One region of the Cellulomonas sp. KRMCY2 genome, then DNA from elsewhere that is predicted to be linked to it. Evidence: riboswitches for the same ligand, from Rfam matches in the RefSeq annotation. Region 1 holds a riboswitch; the other holds the start of a gene.
What was found. Region 1 has a riboswitch for thiamine pyrophosphate ahead of thiC (phosphomethylpyrimidine synthase ThiC). Riboswitches for the same ligand answer to the same signal wherever they lie in the genome.
Positions count from the first base shown of each region.

Region 2: another riboswitch for thiamine pyrophosphate. It lies ahead of K415_RS0108300 (thiamine-binding protein); the one in region 1 lies ahead of thiC (phosphomethylpyrimidine synthase ThiC).

Region 1 covers NZ_JAGF01000001.1:2,350,975-2,358,096, reverse strand. Annotated here, with positions in the region: gene K415_RS0111340 (bifunctional diguanylate cyclase/phosphodiesterase) at 1-846, opposite strand, end outside; gene K415_RS23505 (helix-turn-helix domain-containing protein) at 1,011-1,388, shown strand; gene K415_RS0111335 (cupin domain-containing protein) at 1,388-1,756, shown strand; gene K415_RS0111330 (SCO4226 family nickel-binding protein) at 1,813-2,061, shown strand; one part of gene K415_RS23500 (IS5 family transposase) at 2,245-2,793, opposite strand; one part of gene K415_RS23500 (IS5 family transposase) at 2,795-3,088, opposite strand; gene K415_RS0111315 (IS1380 family transposase) at 3,341-4,693, shown strand; TPP riboswitch at 4,882-4,988, shown strand; gene thiC (phosphomethylpyrimidine synthase ThiC) at 5,034-6,635, shown strand; gene thiM (hydroxyethylthiazole kinase) at 6,638-7,122, shown strand, end outside.
Region 2 covers NZ_JAGF01000001.1:1,703,868-1,710,989, reverse strand. Annotated here, with positions in the region: gene K415_RS0108320 (hypothetical protein) at 75-524, shown strand; gene K415_RS0108315 (ABC transporter ATP-binding protein) at 701-1,477, opposite strand; gene K415_RS0108310 (ABC transporter substrate-binding protein) at 1,455-2,468, opposite strand; gene K415_RS0108305 (ABC transporter permease) at 2,532-3,314, opposite strand; gene K415_RS0108300 (thiamine-binding protein) at 3,339-3,632, opposite strand; TPP riboswitch at 3,737-3,860, opposite strand; gene K415_RS0108295 (hypothetical protein) at 3,904-4,119, opposite strand; gene K415_RS0108285 (hypothetical protein) at 4,376-4,852, opposite strand; gene K415_RS22675 (helix-turn-helix domain-containing protein) at 4,849-5,256, opposite strand; gene K415_RS0108275 (hypothetical protein) at 5,314-5,766, opposite strand; gene K415_RS0108270 (hypothetical protein) at 6,135-6,635, shown strand; gene K415_RS0108265 (hypothetical protein) at 6,784-7,044, opposite strand.

The DNA.
Region 1 (7,122 bases):
CGGCGGGACGCCAGCGATCACTTCGCCGGCGAGGAGGGCCGGTCCGACAGCTACGGCGGCCGCTAGCGCCACCATCCGAGGCACCGACAGCCTCCCGGCGCGCTCGGGTGCCGGCGCGGACAGTGCGCGCATCGACGGGTGCAGGGCCGCCGCACCCATCAGCACGTAGGAAACCAGCCACCCGAGGTCGAGCAGGTGCGTATGGGCGGCGATGGCGGGCACGAACACCCCCGCCGCGAACACGCTGTCGGCGACCAACAATGCGCCGAACGAACCCGCGACCAGACGGGACGCGCTGTTCCACACCCTCTCCGCCATGGCAAGCCGCACGAGCATGGTGAAGAGCAGCACGTCACCCAGCGGATACGCGACGCCGACGACCCGGGTGAGCATCGGCTCACCGTCGGCGGTCCAGGTCGGCTCGATCAGGAACACCCAGGAGAGCAGACCGAGACCGACCATGAGGATTGCGGTGTCGAGGAGCACGGCCGAACCGCGTGCAGGGCCGCGGCTTCGCACGAGCACCCACAGCCCGCCGGCAAAGAGGGGGTATGCGGTGAGGTAGAGCGCGTCGGCCGGCGAGGGGAACGGCTCGATCAGCGCCACGTGCTCATACCAGCCGTACAGCCCGTCCGCCGCGACCCAGGTCACGGTACCGGCAGCCATCAGGTACCACGCGACGGGGTGGGCCGGCCGGTACCTACGAACGCCAACCATGATCGCGGCAGCGCCGGAGACGCCTATCAGGCAGTAGACGACATCACGGCTCACCCCGAGCGGCAGCGCGACGCAACCCGCGGCGGCCAGGACGCCGAGGAACAGATAACGGCGCCAAGACGCCTTCACTGCACAGCCACAGCACTTTCATCGGCATTTCGCGGCCGAAGGTGAGGGCTTTCGGGGCTCATCGGACATCCGGTAGGGGCGCGGCTCGCCGGTGAGCGCGGTGCGGGGTCGTCGCGGTTGGTCGTGGACGGCGGCTGCGCCGGCTGCATGACGTTCCCGGAGCCGTGCCGGTGGTGGTCCGGTGGCGCCAGCGCACGTGGCGGTGCCCCGACCCGGGGTGTCCGGTCGGGGTGTTCGTCGAGCAGCACCCCACTCTGGTCGCGCCCCGCGGGTCGCTTAGCTGCAGGGCCGTGACCTGGGCGATCACTCAGCTGCGCCACGAGCACGCCACAGTCGCTGGCCTGGCGCGCCAGCTGGGAACCTCGTGGAAGACGGTGTGGCGTGCGGTCCGACCCCGGTCGGTTGAGCTCGCCGACGACGAGTCCCGGCTCGAGCGGGGTCGGCTCGGGTGGGGCACCCTTCAGGATGGTGATGAGCCCCATTGTTCGATGTCGGGCACCGGCGTAGGTTCGAGTGCACCACGCGATCGAGGAGGCTTCTGATGGCTGGACTGGAGTTGAAGAGTTTCGATGCACCCGATGACGTTCGGCCGTTCGCGGACAAGGGTGAGGCGCAGGTTGTGACGCTCGCCGGCAGTTCGGTGCTCAAGGCTCGGTTTGAACCGGGCTGGCGGTGGTCTGAACACCTCCGTCCCGTCGCCGGCACCGACAGCTGCCAGTCACCCCACTTCCTCTACGTGCTCTCCGGGCGGATGCACGTGGTCATGAACGATGGCACAGAGGCCGAGGCCGCACCCAACGACGTCGTGCGCATCGAACCTGGCCACGACGCCTGGGTCATAGGGGACGAGGCATGCGTCGTCGTCGACTTCGGGGCGTCCCCCGCCTACGCCTCTCCCCACAGCACCTGATCCGGAGTAGAACCGGTGCTAATCGGGCACCGCTTGCCCCTCTGGAGGTTCTTGCCATGCCCAAGTTCATGGACGTTCACCACGGGATGCACGGCATCACCCCCGAGGCCCTAAAAGCCGCGCATCAGGCGGACCTCGACATCCAGGGTGACGAGGGGGTCGACTTCCAGAGGGCGTGGGGTGACCCTGACTCCGGGATGGTCTGGTGCGTTTCGGAGGCACCCAGTGCCGAGGCGGTCAAGCGCATCCATGAGCGCGCCGGTCACCCGGCCACCGAGGTCTACCCGGTCCCGGTGGAGGTCTAGCCTGACTCGTGCCACCCTCGGCGCCCGGATGTGACGGCGGACCGCTGACCTGCTGATTCGTCTCGCGGGTGGGCGGAATCGAACCGACTTGGGCCGCACCGGCTCCAAGGCCACGGGTGCCGGCAAGGGGTCGGTCAGCCCGCCAAACCCTGGAGCACGGGCGGCCCCTGGATCGCTCGCCCACTAGGCCGTGTTGACTAAGTCGGTCTTGATCCAGATGAGGGTGGCAGCGAGCTGGATCGCGGCGCGGTAGCTGCGGGCGGTCTTGTCGGTGCGCATCGCGATGCCGCGCCAGCCCTTGAGCGTGTTGAAGCACCGTTCGACGACGTTGCGGCCGCGGTAGCGGCGGCGCTGGTCGGGTCCGAAGTCGATCGGCCGTCCGGGCTTCTTGCGGCGGTGGGCGATCTGGTCGTCTCGTTCGGGGATCGTCGCGGCGATCCCGCGGGCCCGTAGCCAGGCGCGGTTCGCCTTGGAGGGGTAGCCCTTGTCGGCCAGGACCCTGTCCGGGCGGGTGCGGGGGCGCCCGGCTCCGGCCCGCGGGACGCGGACCTGGTCCAGCGTGGCGGCCAGCATCGTGGTGTCGTTCACGTTCCCGCCGGTGAGCACCCAGCTCAGCGGGCGGCCCTTGCCGTCGGCGACAAGGTGAACCTTGCAGGTCAGGCCGCCGCGGGAGCGACCGATCGCGTGGTCAGGCGGTTCGGCCCACGGATTCTTGTGATTCGCCAAGGCCCCCTGTGTCCCGGGTTAGGGTCGCGCCGTGCTGGTGGACGCGGGTGATCGTCGAGTCGATCGAGACCACCCAATCCAGGCTTCCCGCCGCGTCGGAGCGACGCTGCACCTCGGCCAGAAGCCTCGCCCAGGTGCCATCGGCGGCCCAGCGCGTGAACCGCTTGTAGATCGAGTTCCACTTACCGAACCGCTCCGGTACGTCCCGCCACGGCGCCCCGGTGCGGTACTTCCACACCATGCCCTCGACCGCCAGACGGTGATCGGTCCACGGACGCGAACGTCCCGAGGCCGCCGGCATCAGCGGCTCCAGGACAACCCACACCTCATCAGAGATCTCACGACGCGCCACCGGTCAAGACTCCCCGAACAACCCCCGAAACCTCTTGATCAACACGCCCTAGGTGGCGTTAACCTCGCCCTTTCACGGCGGTGGCGTGCCGAGGACGTGAAAAGTGCTCCTGACCAGGGATGATGTGGCTTGTCGAGGGCCGTATCAGTCCAGTTCGAGGAGCACCTTCCAGGTGAAGAAGCGTACCGGTTTCTACCACGGTTGACCGTTGACGCCGACGGCGGGTCGGCGGTCGGCCAGGCCGGCGGGGTGCTGCTGACCTCGACCGTGCGGGCCGCTGGTCTGGATGTCGAGTTGTCCCGGGCGTTGGCGCCGTGGCGGTCGCCGTCCGCGACGCACGACCCGGCCAAGGTCCTGCTGGATCTGGCCATGACCCTCGCCCTGGGTGGGGACACCTGCTCGGACCTGGCCGTGGTCCGCGCCGAGCCTGCGATCTACGGTTCGGTGGCCTCCGACCCGACGCTCTCACGGGTGCTGGCCCGGCTGGCCGGCGACGCGGACGCGGCCCTGGCCGCGATCAACCGGGCCCGGGCCGCCGCCCGCGCGAAGGTCTGGAAGGCAGTCGGCGTCCACGCTCCAGACCATGGCCGCGACGCCGCGCACCCGCTGGTCATCGACATCGACGCGACCCTGGTCACGGCACACAGCGATAAGCAGAACGCGGCGCCGACATTCAAGCGGGGGTTCGGGTTCCACCCGTTGTGCGCGTTCGTCGACCACGGGCCCGAGGGGACCGGGGAGCCGGTCGCGGTCCTGTTGCGGGCCGGGAACGCGGGTTCGAACACCGCCGCCGACCACCTGCACGTGATCTCGCAGGCGCTGGCACAGATCCCGGGGGCCACCCGCGGCAAGTCGATCCTGGTCCGGATCGACGGGGCCGGCGGGTCGCACAAGGTCATCGAGGCCCTGACGAGGCGACGGCTTGCGTACTCGGTCGGGTTCACCCTGCCGCAGAACACCCCTGACCTGCTGGGGCTCATCCCCGAGCACGTGTGGGCACCGGCCTACGACGCGGTCGACCAGGTCCGCGACGGCGCGTGGGTCGCCGAGCTGACCCACCTGATGGACCTGTCCGCCTGGCCGAAGGGGATGCGGGTGATCGTCCGCAAGGAACGACCCCACCCCGGCGCCCAGCTGCGCTTCGAAGACGTCGACGGCATGCGGATCACCGCGTTCGTCACCAACAGCACTCAAGGCCAGCTCGCCGACCTCGAGCTGCGCCACCGGCGCCGAGCCCGCTGCGAAGACCGCAGCCGCATCGCCAAGGACACCGGCCTGAACAACCTGCCGTTGAAGTCGTTCGCCGCGAACCGGATCTGGTGCGCCGTCGTGGCCCTGGCCGCCGACATCACCGCCTGGATGGGCATGCTCGCCCTGACCGGGCACGAGGCCCGGCGCTGGGAACCCAAGACCTTACGGTTCCGACTCTTCACGATCCCGGCGACCCTGGCCCGCTCCGGGCGGCGCGTCCGCCTGCACCTGGCAGCCCGGTCGCCCTTCGCCCCGCTGCTCCTGGCCGGGCTCTGTCGACTCGGAGCACTGGCTCCCGGCTGACACCGAACACCACCGCCCCGACGACCCCGAGCACACCCCCGGCCACTGGAACCGGCGCCCAACCCGCACGACAGCGGGCCGCCGTGTCATACCCACCGGCCAGAATCAGCAACCAGCACGACCATCGAGCCGCGCCAGACCCTCACGCCCGAGACCTGTGAAAGATCGAGGCTAGGCTGTGGGTGTCAGTCAACCACCGCGGGAGTTCGCACCAGTGAGCTGAGAGGACGGCTAGGGCCGTCGACCGTTGAACCTGTCCGGGTAATGCCGGCGTAGGGAGAGCATCACGATGCGCCAAGATGACGCTACAACTGTGTCCGCTGTGACCACGGGTCCTGTCATGGGCAGCACGAAGCGATTCGAACTTGTCGCCGGATTCCCGGGGATGAGTGTCCCGCTCCGGCGAGTGAACCTGAGCAACGGTGAGCACTTCGACCTCTACGACACCTCCGGGCCATACACCGACGAGAGCGCCGTGATCGATCTGGTGGCCGGGTTGTCCAAGACGCGAGACGGGTGGGACCGCCCCCAGGCCATTGACGGGGCTGCCACGCAGCTGGTCTGGGCAAGGTCCGGGATCATCACTCCCGAAATGGCCTATGTGGCCGCCAGGGAGGGGCTACCGGCAGGACTTGTCCGCGACGAAGTAGCACGGGGCCGGGCTGTCATCCCGGCCAACCACAGGCACCCAGAGAGCGAGCCGATGATCATCGGCAAGGCGTTCTCTGTGAAGATCAATGCGAACATCGGCAACTCCGCGGTCACGTCCTCCATCGCTGAAGAAGTAGAGAAGATGGTGTGGGCCGCCCGGTGGGGCGCGGACACGCTCATGGACTTGTCGACGGGTAAGGACATTCACCTGACCCGCGAATGGATTCTGCGGAACTCGCCCATCCCGGTGGGTACGGTGCCCATCTATCAGGCTTTGGAGAAGGTCAAAGGCGATCCCACCGCGTTGACCTGGGAAATCTACCGCGACACGGTCATCGAGCAGTGCGAACAGGGCGTTGACTACATGACGGTCCACGCCGGGGTCCTGTTGCGGTACGTGCCGCTGACAGCCAGGCGCGTCACCGGGATCGTTTCCCGCGGCGGTTCGATCATGGCGGCCTGGTGCCTCGCGCACCATCAGGAGAGCTTCCTGTACACGCACTTCGTCGAGCTCTGCGAGATCCTTCGACGCTACGACGTGACCTTCTCCCTCGGTGACGGGTTGCGCCCCGGATCCATAGCCGACGCCAATGACGAAGCCCAATTCGCCGAGCTGCGCACGCTGGGGGAACTCACCAGGATCGCCAAGTCCCACGGTGTGCAGGTCATGATCGAGGGCCCCGGACACGTCCCCATGCACAAGATCGTGGAGAACGTCCGGCTGGAGGAGGAGCTCTGCGAAGAAGCGCCCTTCTACACGCTCGGCCCCCTGGCCACCGACATCGCCCCGGCCTACGACCACATCACCTCGGCCATCGGCGCGGCAATGATCGCCCAGGCCGGAACCGCCATGCTGTGCTACGTCACACCCAAAGAACATCTGGGCCTGCCGAACCGCGACGACGTGAAGACGGGAGTCATCACCTACAAGATCGCCGCCCATGCGGCCGACTTGGCCAAACAGCACCCGCGCGCCCAGGAACGTGACGACGCGCTCAGTCGAGCCCGTTTCGAGTTCCGGTGGAATGATCAGTTCGCGTTGTCCTTGGACCCGGACACGGCCCGCAGCTTTCACGACGAGACACTTCCGGCGGAACCCGCAAAGACCGCACATTTCTGTTCCATGTGCGGGCCGAAATTCTGCTCCATGCGCATCTCGGCCGACGCAAGAACCTATGCGGGAGACAACGGGCTCTCCAGCCTGGAAGCGATTGACGCCGGCATGGCCGACAAGTCCGCAGAATTCGCTCGCATGGGCAGCTCGGTATACCTGCCGTTGCAGGCGATCTAGCCATGGCCGCCGCACCGCTGCCCGAGCCGGAGTCTCGGGAAATGGGAGGGGAACACGCTGTATCGCAGCGCCCCGACGGGACGGGTCGGGGCGCGCTCGCTCCACCGCGCGTTCGCGCGTCCGCTGATGATGCGATCCGCGTTCTTGACGAGCTGCGCCGGCGCGGCCCCCTCGTGCACTGTATGACCAACATCGTCGTGGCCGGCTTCACCGCGAACGTCTTGCTGGCTGTCGGCGCGTCACCGGCGATGGTGGAGAACTCCGAAGAGTCCGCAGAGTTCGCCCAAGTCGCGGACGCGGTCCTGGTGAATCTCGGGACCCTTTCCCCCGACAAGGTCACGGCGATGCGCGCCGCCGTTGCTGCCGCCGCACGGGCGGGCACCCCCTGGGTTCTGGATCCGGTCGCGGTCGGGGCCCTGGCGTACCGGACCCGGTTCGCGACCGAGCTGCTGGCCAGCGGCCCCGCAGTGATCCGCGGCAACCCATC
Region 2 (7,122 bases), 650 kb from region 1:
TCCTGTCGTGGGATTTCACCGTGACCATGTCGATCCACAACACGACGGCAGACCGTCAGAGCACCCTGTCTCACATGGAGCCGTGGCTGGTCTTCCCGTCAGCCTCGTACGTCTGCACCACGCCGAGTACCTTCGCGTTGGCTGATGTCTTCCTCGGCATGAGCACGGACGAGCTGGACGTGTGCGCGATGCCGATGGTCGACCCTGCGTACGGCGCGAACGGTGATCCTGAGTGGGTCTCTGCGCTGGGGGTGGACGAGACCGTGCAGTACCACAACGCGTGGTCGTTCACCGCCGAGGTTCCTGAGGTGGACGTGGACACGGTCCGGGCCGAGCTGGCGGCTGCGACGGTCATCCTGGCAAGCCAGTCGGCGGGGACGACCTGGACGGTTGACGGGTGGCAGGACACGACGAACGAGGCGTGCACCGTGATTGCGTACTTCGCGCGGTTCCGCGCAGCGTGGTCAACTGCGCCGATCCCGGGGTGCACTGTTCCTGCTGTGGGGATGGCACCGGGCGTCTGACCCGCAACGGTCGGCGGGCGCGGGCGCGGGTGGCGTCGGCGGGACAAGGGCGTTTGAGGACCACACAGGGCCGCCGGGCCTGGCTACCGAAGCTGGCCGATAATTTGCCTTATGTCAGTTTGACGAGAATAGTGGGCCCTGCTCATCCGCTCGCCGGCCGCGAGGCGGGGCGAATCTCAGACCCCGAGCAGTTCCAACAACCTCCCGCGCGCGGCGTCCTCGCTACCTGCGCGAGTCAAGATGCAGTCGACCACCCGGCCGGGTGGGCCGGACATCACGAGCACCCGGTCGGCCAGCAGCACTGCCTCGTCCACGTCGTGCGTGACGAGGACGACGGCGCTGCCCCGCGAGCCCGTCCCCACCAGGTCGACGTCGCGCAGCCAGCTGTTCATCCGGCGCCGGGTGAGCGCGTCCAGGCCGGAGAACGGCTCGTCCAGGAGCAGCAGGCGCCGGTCGGCGAGCACCGTGCGCAACAATGCGAGGCGTTGCCTCATGCCTCCGGAGAGCTCGTGCGGCCAGCGACGCTCGGACCCGGCCAGCCCGAACCGCTCAAAGAGCTCGGTAGCGCGGACCTTCGCCGCAGCCTCGTCCCGGCCCGCGATCTGCGCCCCGAGCATCGCGTTGGACCACGCCCGGCGCCAGGGCAGCAGGCCATCGCGTTGCGGCATCCACGCGACGTCCCTCCGCCCACCGTCGGTCGCCACGTCGATCCTCGACCCACCTGACGCCACCAGCGATGGCGGAAGGAGGCCGGCGACGGCGCGGAGCAGTGTCGACTTGCCGCAGCCCGACGGCCCGACAACGGCGACGAACTCGCCCGCACGCACCGACAGGGCGACGTCCTCGAGGATCCTGGGCCCCGAAGGTCCGCGGACGTCCACGGTCAGCCGAGCGACCTCGGCCACCACGACGTCGCTCGGTGCGCGCTGCTCAGTGCGTGGGTAGGTAGTCATTCGTCCACGCCGCATCGGTGTCGAAGCCGTCCTCGAGCAGGTCCTTGGCCTCGAGGAATCCGACGAAGCCGTTCCAGGTCGCCGGGGTCTGCCGGCCCCAGGCTGCGGCGTCGTCGGCGTATCGCGTGGCGAGGTAGTCGGCGCTCGCGCGGACCAGCGTCGGGTCGAGCTCCGGCGCCGCCGCCAGCAACGCGTCCGCAGCGGCCGCAGGGTCCTCCATGGCTGCGCGGTACCCGCGGCTCAGCACGTCGAGGAAGGCCCTGACCATCGTCGGATCCGACGTCAGTGTCGACGCCGTCGTCGCGAGGAGCGGCGTGTACCAGTCGGGGATGCACTGGGTGTAGTCGAGGAAGGGCAGCGTGCCCACGTCCATGCCGTCGATGTCGCGGAGCCGGATCGTGTCCCAGGCATCAAAAACCCAGGCGAAGTCGAACTGGTGCTCGCTGAGGCCGATCCTGAAGTCGTCGCTGGCCAACGGGGCCGTGGCCATCTCGGGGTCGCCGCCGTCGCAGGCGATGAGCTGCGAGATCAGCGCGTTCTCCAGGTCCGAGCCGTAGGTGCCGTAGACCTTGCCCTCGAGGTCCCGGGGGCGGGTGATGCCCGACGAGGCCTCGAAGATCAGGCTGGACGTGTTGTGCTCGACGATCGCCGCGACAGACACGGCGTCCACGCCCTGCGCACGCGCGGGCACCAGGGACTCGGCGACGGAGTAGGCGAAGTCCGCGTGGCCCGTGGCGAGCAGCTGGAGGCCGGACGTCTCCCCCGGCTCGATGATCTCCACGTCGAGGCCGGCGTCGTCGAACCAACCGTTCGCCTCGGCGAGGTACAGCCCGCCGTGGTTGGTGTTCGGGGTCCAGTCGAGCACGACGGTCACCGGTTGTCGGTCGGCGGAGTCGCTGTCCGAGGCCGTGGCCGGGCTGCAGCCGGCGAGGAAGGCCAGTGCCGCCGTCGCACCGGCCGTGGCGGCGAGGAAGGAACGGGTGGGGGTCATCAGATCTCCAAGATCGGGTGCTGAAACGGGCGGGGTCAAGACGGGCGGGCTGCGGACAACGGGTCAGGACGGGGCGCGTGACCGCACCCGTGCTGGGCCCCGAGCGCGCGGCCGCCAGGGGGTCGCCGCCCGCTCGAGCAGCACGACGGCGCCCACGAGCACTGCGGTGAGAAGTGCCACAGCGATCACGCCGACGAGGATCTGGTCCACCGCGTACGCCTTGCGCGAGCGCTGGATGAACACGCCGAGCCCGGACTGACCGGCGAGGTACTCCGCCACGACCGCGGCCCCGACGGTGTAGGTCGCGGCCACCCGCAGGCCTGCCATCGCCCCGGTCACGGCACCCGGCAGCCGGACGACCACCAGTTGGTCCCGAGCGCGCCCACCCAGACCGGCGACGACGTCGAGGAGGTCGGTGTCCGCCGAGCGCATCGCCGACGTGGCCGAGATGAAGACCGGGAAGAAGACCGTGAGCGCCACCAACAGCACCTTCGGCACGAGGCCGAAGCCTGTCCACAGGATCAGCAACGGCGCCAGGACGACCGTCGGCACCGTCTGGGTGAGCAGCACGAGCGGTTCCAACGCGTCGCCGGCCCGCGGCCAGAGCACCGCCCCGAGCGCGAGAAGCGTGCCGGCCACCGCGCCGAGGACGAGACCGAGGACGGCCTCGGTGAGCGTCGTCACCACATGGGCCGGCAGCACCCCGGCCGTCCGGACCGCCGCCTGCGCCACTCGCGACGGCGCAGGCAGCACGAAGGGCGCGACGTCGAGCACCCGGACGGCCGCCTCCCACACGAGGAGCAGCCCGAGGACCGACGTCGTAGGAAGCAGCACGCGGCGGGTCACGCCGGGAGCAACGACGGCCACGGCTCAGGCACGGAACTTCGCGACGAGGTCCACGATCCGCGGGCCCGCGTCGTCGGCACCCTCGGACACCTTGATGACGCTGGAACTGGCCTGCGCACCGGCCGCGAGCGTGGCCTCGTGGACCTGACGCAGCAGCGGCCAGAGCCGGTCCGGCGGCCCTTCGACGACGGTGCCCAGCGCGTGGACCTCATAGGTCAGACCGGATGCCTGGATCACAGCGATCGCGGCATCGACATGGGCGTAGGGGGCATCGGGAACCCCGGCAGGGCGGGGATACACCTGGATCTCGGCAAGCATCGAATCCTCCGGACGTCGGACCGGGGGTCAACCGCACGACGGGAGGCGACGTCGACGACGAGACCGGGGACACCCAGGGGCTTCACGACCCGCAGGCACCGACACACGTCGGCCACAGTGCATCCCTACGCTGGCATTACCCAGGTCAGGTTCACGGGTCGACGGCGCCGGATATGAATCCCGGCCGTCCTCTCAGCTCGACTGTCTCGAGCTCCCCGGCATGGCAGGCCCAACACTACGGCACGCGAGCGCGCCGTTCATCGTTCATCGTTCATCGGGCCGAGAGCGTCGGCCGGCGGGTCGCGCCGCCCTGCCCAGCAGCGCCGAGCTCGCCGACCTCATCACCGACGTCACCGACCCCGAGTAGCCACGGCCCCACCCCCAGGACCGCCTCGGAGGTCTGGCCGGCGCCGAGCAGCTCCCCGGCCTCCTGGACGAACAGGTGCGCCGGCCAGACCAGCTCGAGGTCGGATCGTTCGATCGCCATGGAACCTGACCGTAGCGGCCATCACACGGGATTCCGTGCATTATCCCACCCAATGGAGCGGACCCCGTTGGACTCCGTCCATGACCAGGTCGACGCGGTCGCGTTCTCGCAGTCCGGCAGCGTCCTCGACGCCCTGATCGCAATTTCCCCGCATTCCGATGTAGGCGGGTGCCACGGGTCGGGCTGTTGGAGCCTGGGGTGCGCGAGCCCCGAGCGCCCTGCACGCCACATCCTGCTGGTCGCGGCGCTGGCGACCTTAGACGCCGCCGACCCCGGCCGTTGACTCGCTCGCTTCCGAGTCCGGCGCCTCGACATGGAGCTCCCCGGCGCGCAAGAGCCCGATGACAGGCGCGGGGACGCCGAGCCGGGTCGCGGTCGTGAACACGGACTCTCGCAGAAACGGGAAGACAGCCATGACGCCGACCTTCTCGATGAACTCGGCGATGACGGGTTGCGGGATCTCCAGAGGCTCCTCGAAGGAGTAGAGGGCACCTACCTCGGCTGCAAGGTTCGCTTCCTCCGTGGACACGGTCATCAGGACGCGCGTCTCAAGGCCGTTTGCGTCGCCGCCGACCTGCACCTTCAGGTCCTGGCCCGTCTCCCGCACGGGCTCACCGTCGGGTCGCTCGACCCGTACGCCGGCGATCTGGTAATAGCGGATCTCGCTAAGCTCCGATGCCTGCAGGAGCTCGACGACGTCCTTGATTTGTCTGACGTCAGCGCCTGTTGTCATGCCGCGAGAGCCACGGAGCTCTTGATCGTGTCCGGAGCCGCGAACTGGACCTGTCGAGCAGTAGCCCCGGGGTTCACGGAGAACGTGAAGCTGGTCGACACGGGCGCCCAGCCGCACTGCACCGGCGTTCCGTCGCGCGAGACGGCGTGTGTGATCACGACGCCGACCGCATGCGCGTAGCGGCGAATCGTCGACAGACGCGGGTCGTTGTCATATCGCTCGAACGCGGCGACGGTGGGCTGGGTCACGCCCATGACCTCGGCAACGTGCTGCTGGGACAGGCCTTGGTCGTGGCGAGCGGCGATGAGAGAGGCGTGCAGCATCTCGTCGGCTTCGACCAGTGCCGCGGCCCGGCGACGGGAGGGGGTGTTGCGGTCGCGCGTGAAGCGCGGTGCGTCAGCCATAGACTCAAATCTATAGGGTTGCGGTTCGGTCGTCCAGTCCGTTGGCAGGGTGAAGCTTCAGCAGTCGAGTCCATCGACCGGGTGGAGTGGTGATCGCCGGTACCGCTCGGCGGCTTCCGCCATCTGTGCGTTCTGCGCCGTGTTCACCTCAGAGGGAGTCCGACCCGAGGTGTCCTTCCAGTGGTACATCAGGGCGAGGAGTGCTCGCGGATCCTGCTGGGGCTCGGCATGGTAGAGCCGGAGTTGGCGGTCGGAGAAGTCCCACTTGATCTCCCACAGGACAGGCTGGCTCATCACCGGGGTGACCTCGCTCGAGGGCGCCAGGCGTCCGGCCGCGGCCCGCCGCTTGCGCGCGTCGACACCCTCGACGCAAAGGTCGTAGTCGGCCTGGTTGACGCAGGTGTTCTGCAGACAGGCGTCCAACTCGTTCTCCGCGACGCGCGCGCGGTCGCTGGCAACGTAGTCATGCCACTCGTACGGTGCGCCTGCCGGCTGGGTAGTGCGCGACACGCGACGCACCGAAACCCCCTGACTCTCATCCTTGCTCGGCAACGAACGTAGCAGTCACCACGGACGTCGTTGGTGACGACCGACCGAGCCGCGGGTCTTGCGTGGTATGGGCCTTGTATGACGCTCCCAAGACGGTTGGGCTGCCACCAGCTGCTCTTGAGCGCCTTGGAGCGGATACGGTCCGCAGCTCGCCGGGCCGCGCCGCGCCAGGGCGATACGGTCACTCCCCCGCTCCGCACGATCAACATCGCGGAAGCTCCGGACACTGGGTGCAGCCGTCGTCCCGCTCGATGTGGACCGTGTAGTGGAGTAGGCACCTCGCTGTGCCGATGGCTCTAGGAGACAGACGCACGAGGAGAGGTCAGGTAGTGACGACGAAGCAGGCGAAGGCGCTGCGGATCACCCTCGCGATTGCAGGACTACTGCTGCTCTTGGGTGGCTGCTCCGTCGGCTTCGCCGCAACCGAGACCGAGTACGTCTGCGTCGGTAGCGCCTTCGAGTGCGCAGTGGACACGTCCCCAGGCTGGGTCACACCGCTCAAGTTCGTCAGCGCCATCGGTGGACCGCTGTTGCTCGTGGCTGCACTGATCACCCGCTCGCCTGAGGAAGAGCGGAAGCAGAGAGTGGACATCGAGGCGTACGTCCAGCGCGGTCGCGACGTGATCAACTCCGTGCGGGAGCGGGACGGAGGCAAGTGCCGTGAGTGCGGTGTGTCGGACGGCACGGACGTGGTGTACCGGTCCGCACCCGTCCCTGACATCCGAAACCCCGAGCGCTACAACCCTGACCTCATGCTGTTGCTGTGCAGGGAGCACCGGGGAGTCCTTCCCATGCCACGCGGCGTGCTGAGCGTGCCGACTGGCGGGTAGTCGGACGTGGACGACCCGGACCTCGAAGGCGACCTCGATGCCGCTCGCGCGGCGTTCTAGGACCAGCGGGAAGCCGCCATCAGCGACCTCGCCCGCATGATGCGCGCCCGGACGACAAGGCGCAAAGACCTCCATCGAACGCGACGCCTCAACTGAACGCTGCGAGCACCGACGAGATGGCAGACAGAACGACCCCGGCGCCTACTCGGATCAGGTCTCCGCGAGCAGCGGCGACGTCCTCGACCGCCCGGTCATGAAGACCGTTCATCATCGCGTTGAACGACGCGATGTCAGCGGGGCCTTCCGGGATCTTGGCGGCCGCAGTCTTAGCGCGGCGGTAGAGCCCGAGGCCGCCCCAGATCGGGAGGGCTGCGCCAACGGCGGCCAGCACGACGGCGGCGATCTTCATCCACCCACGGTAGCGGCGCGGCGCGTCCAGGACGCGCCTGAGGTCCGCGACGACTCAGGACCAGGCACTGACGGCGCT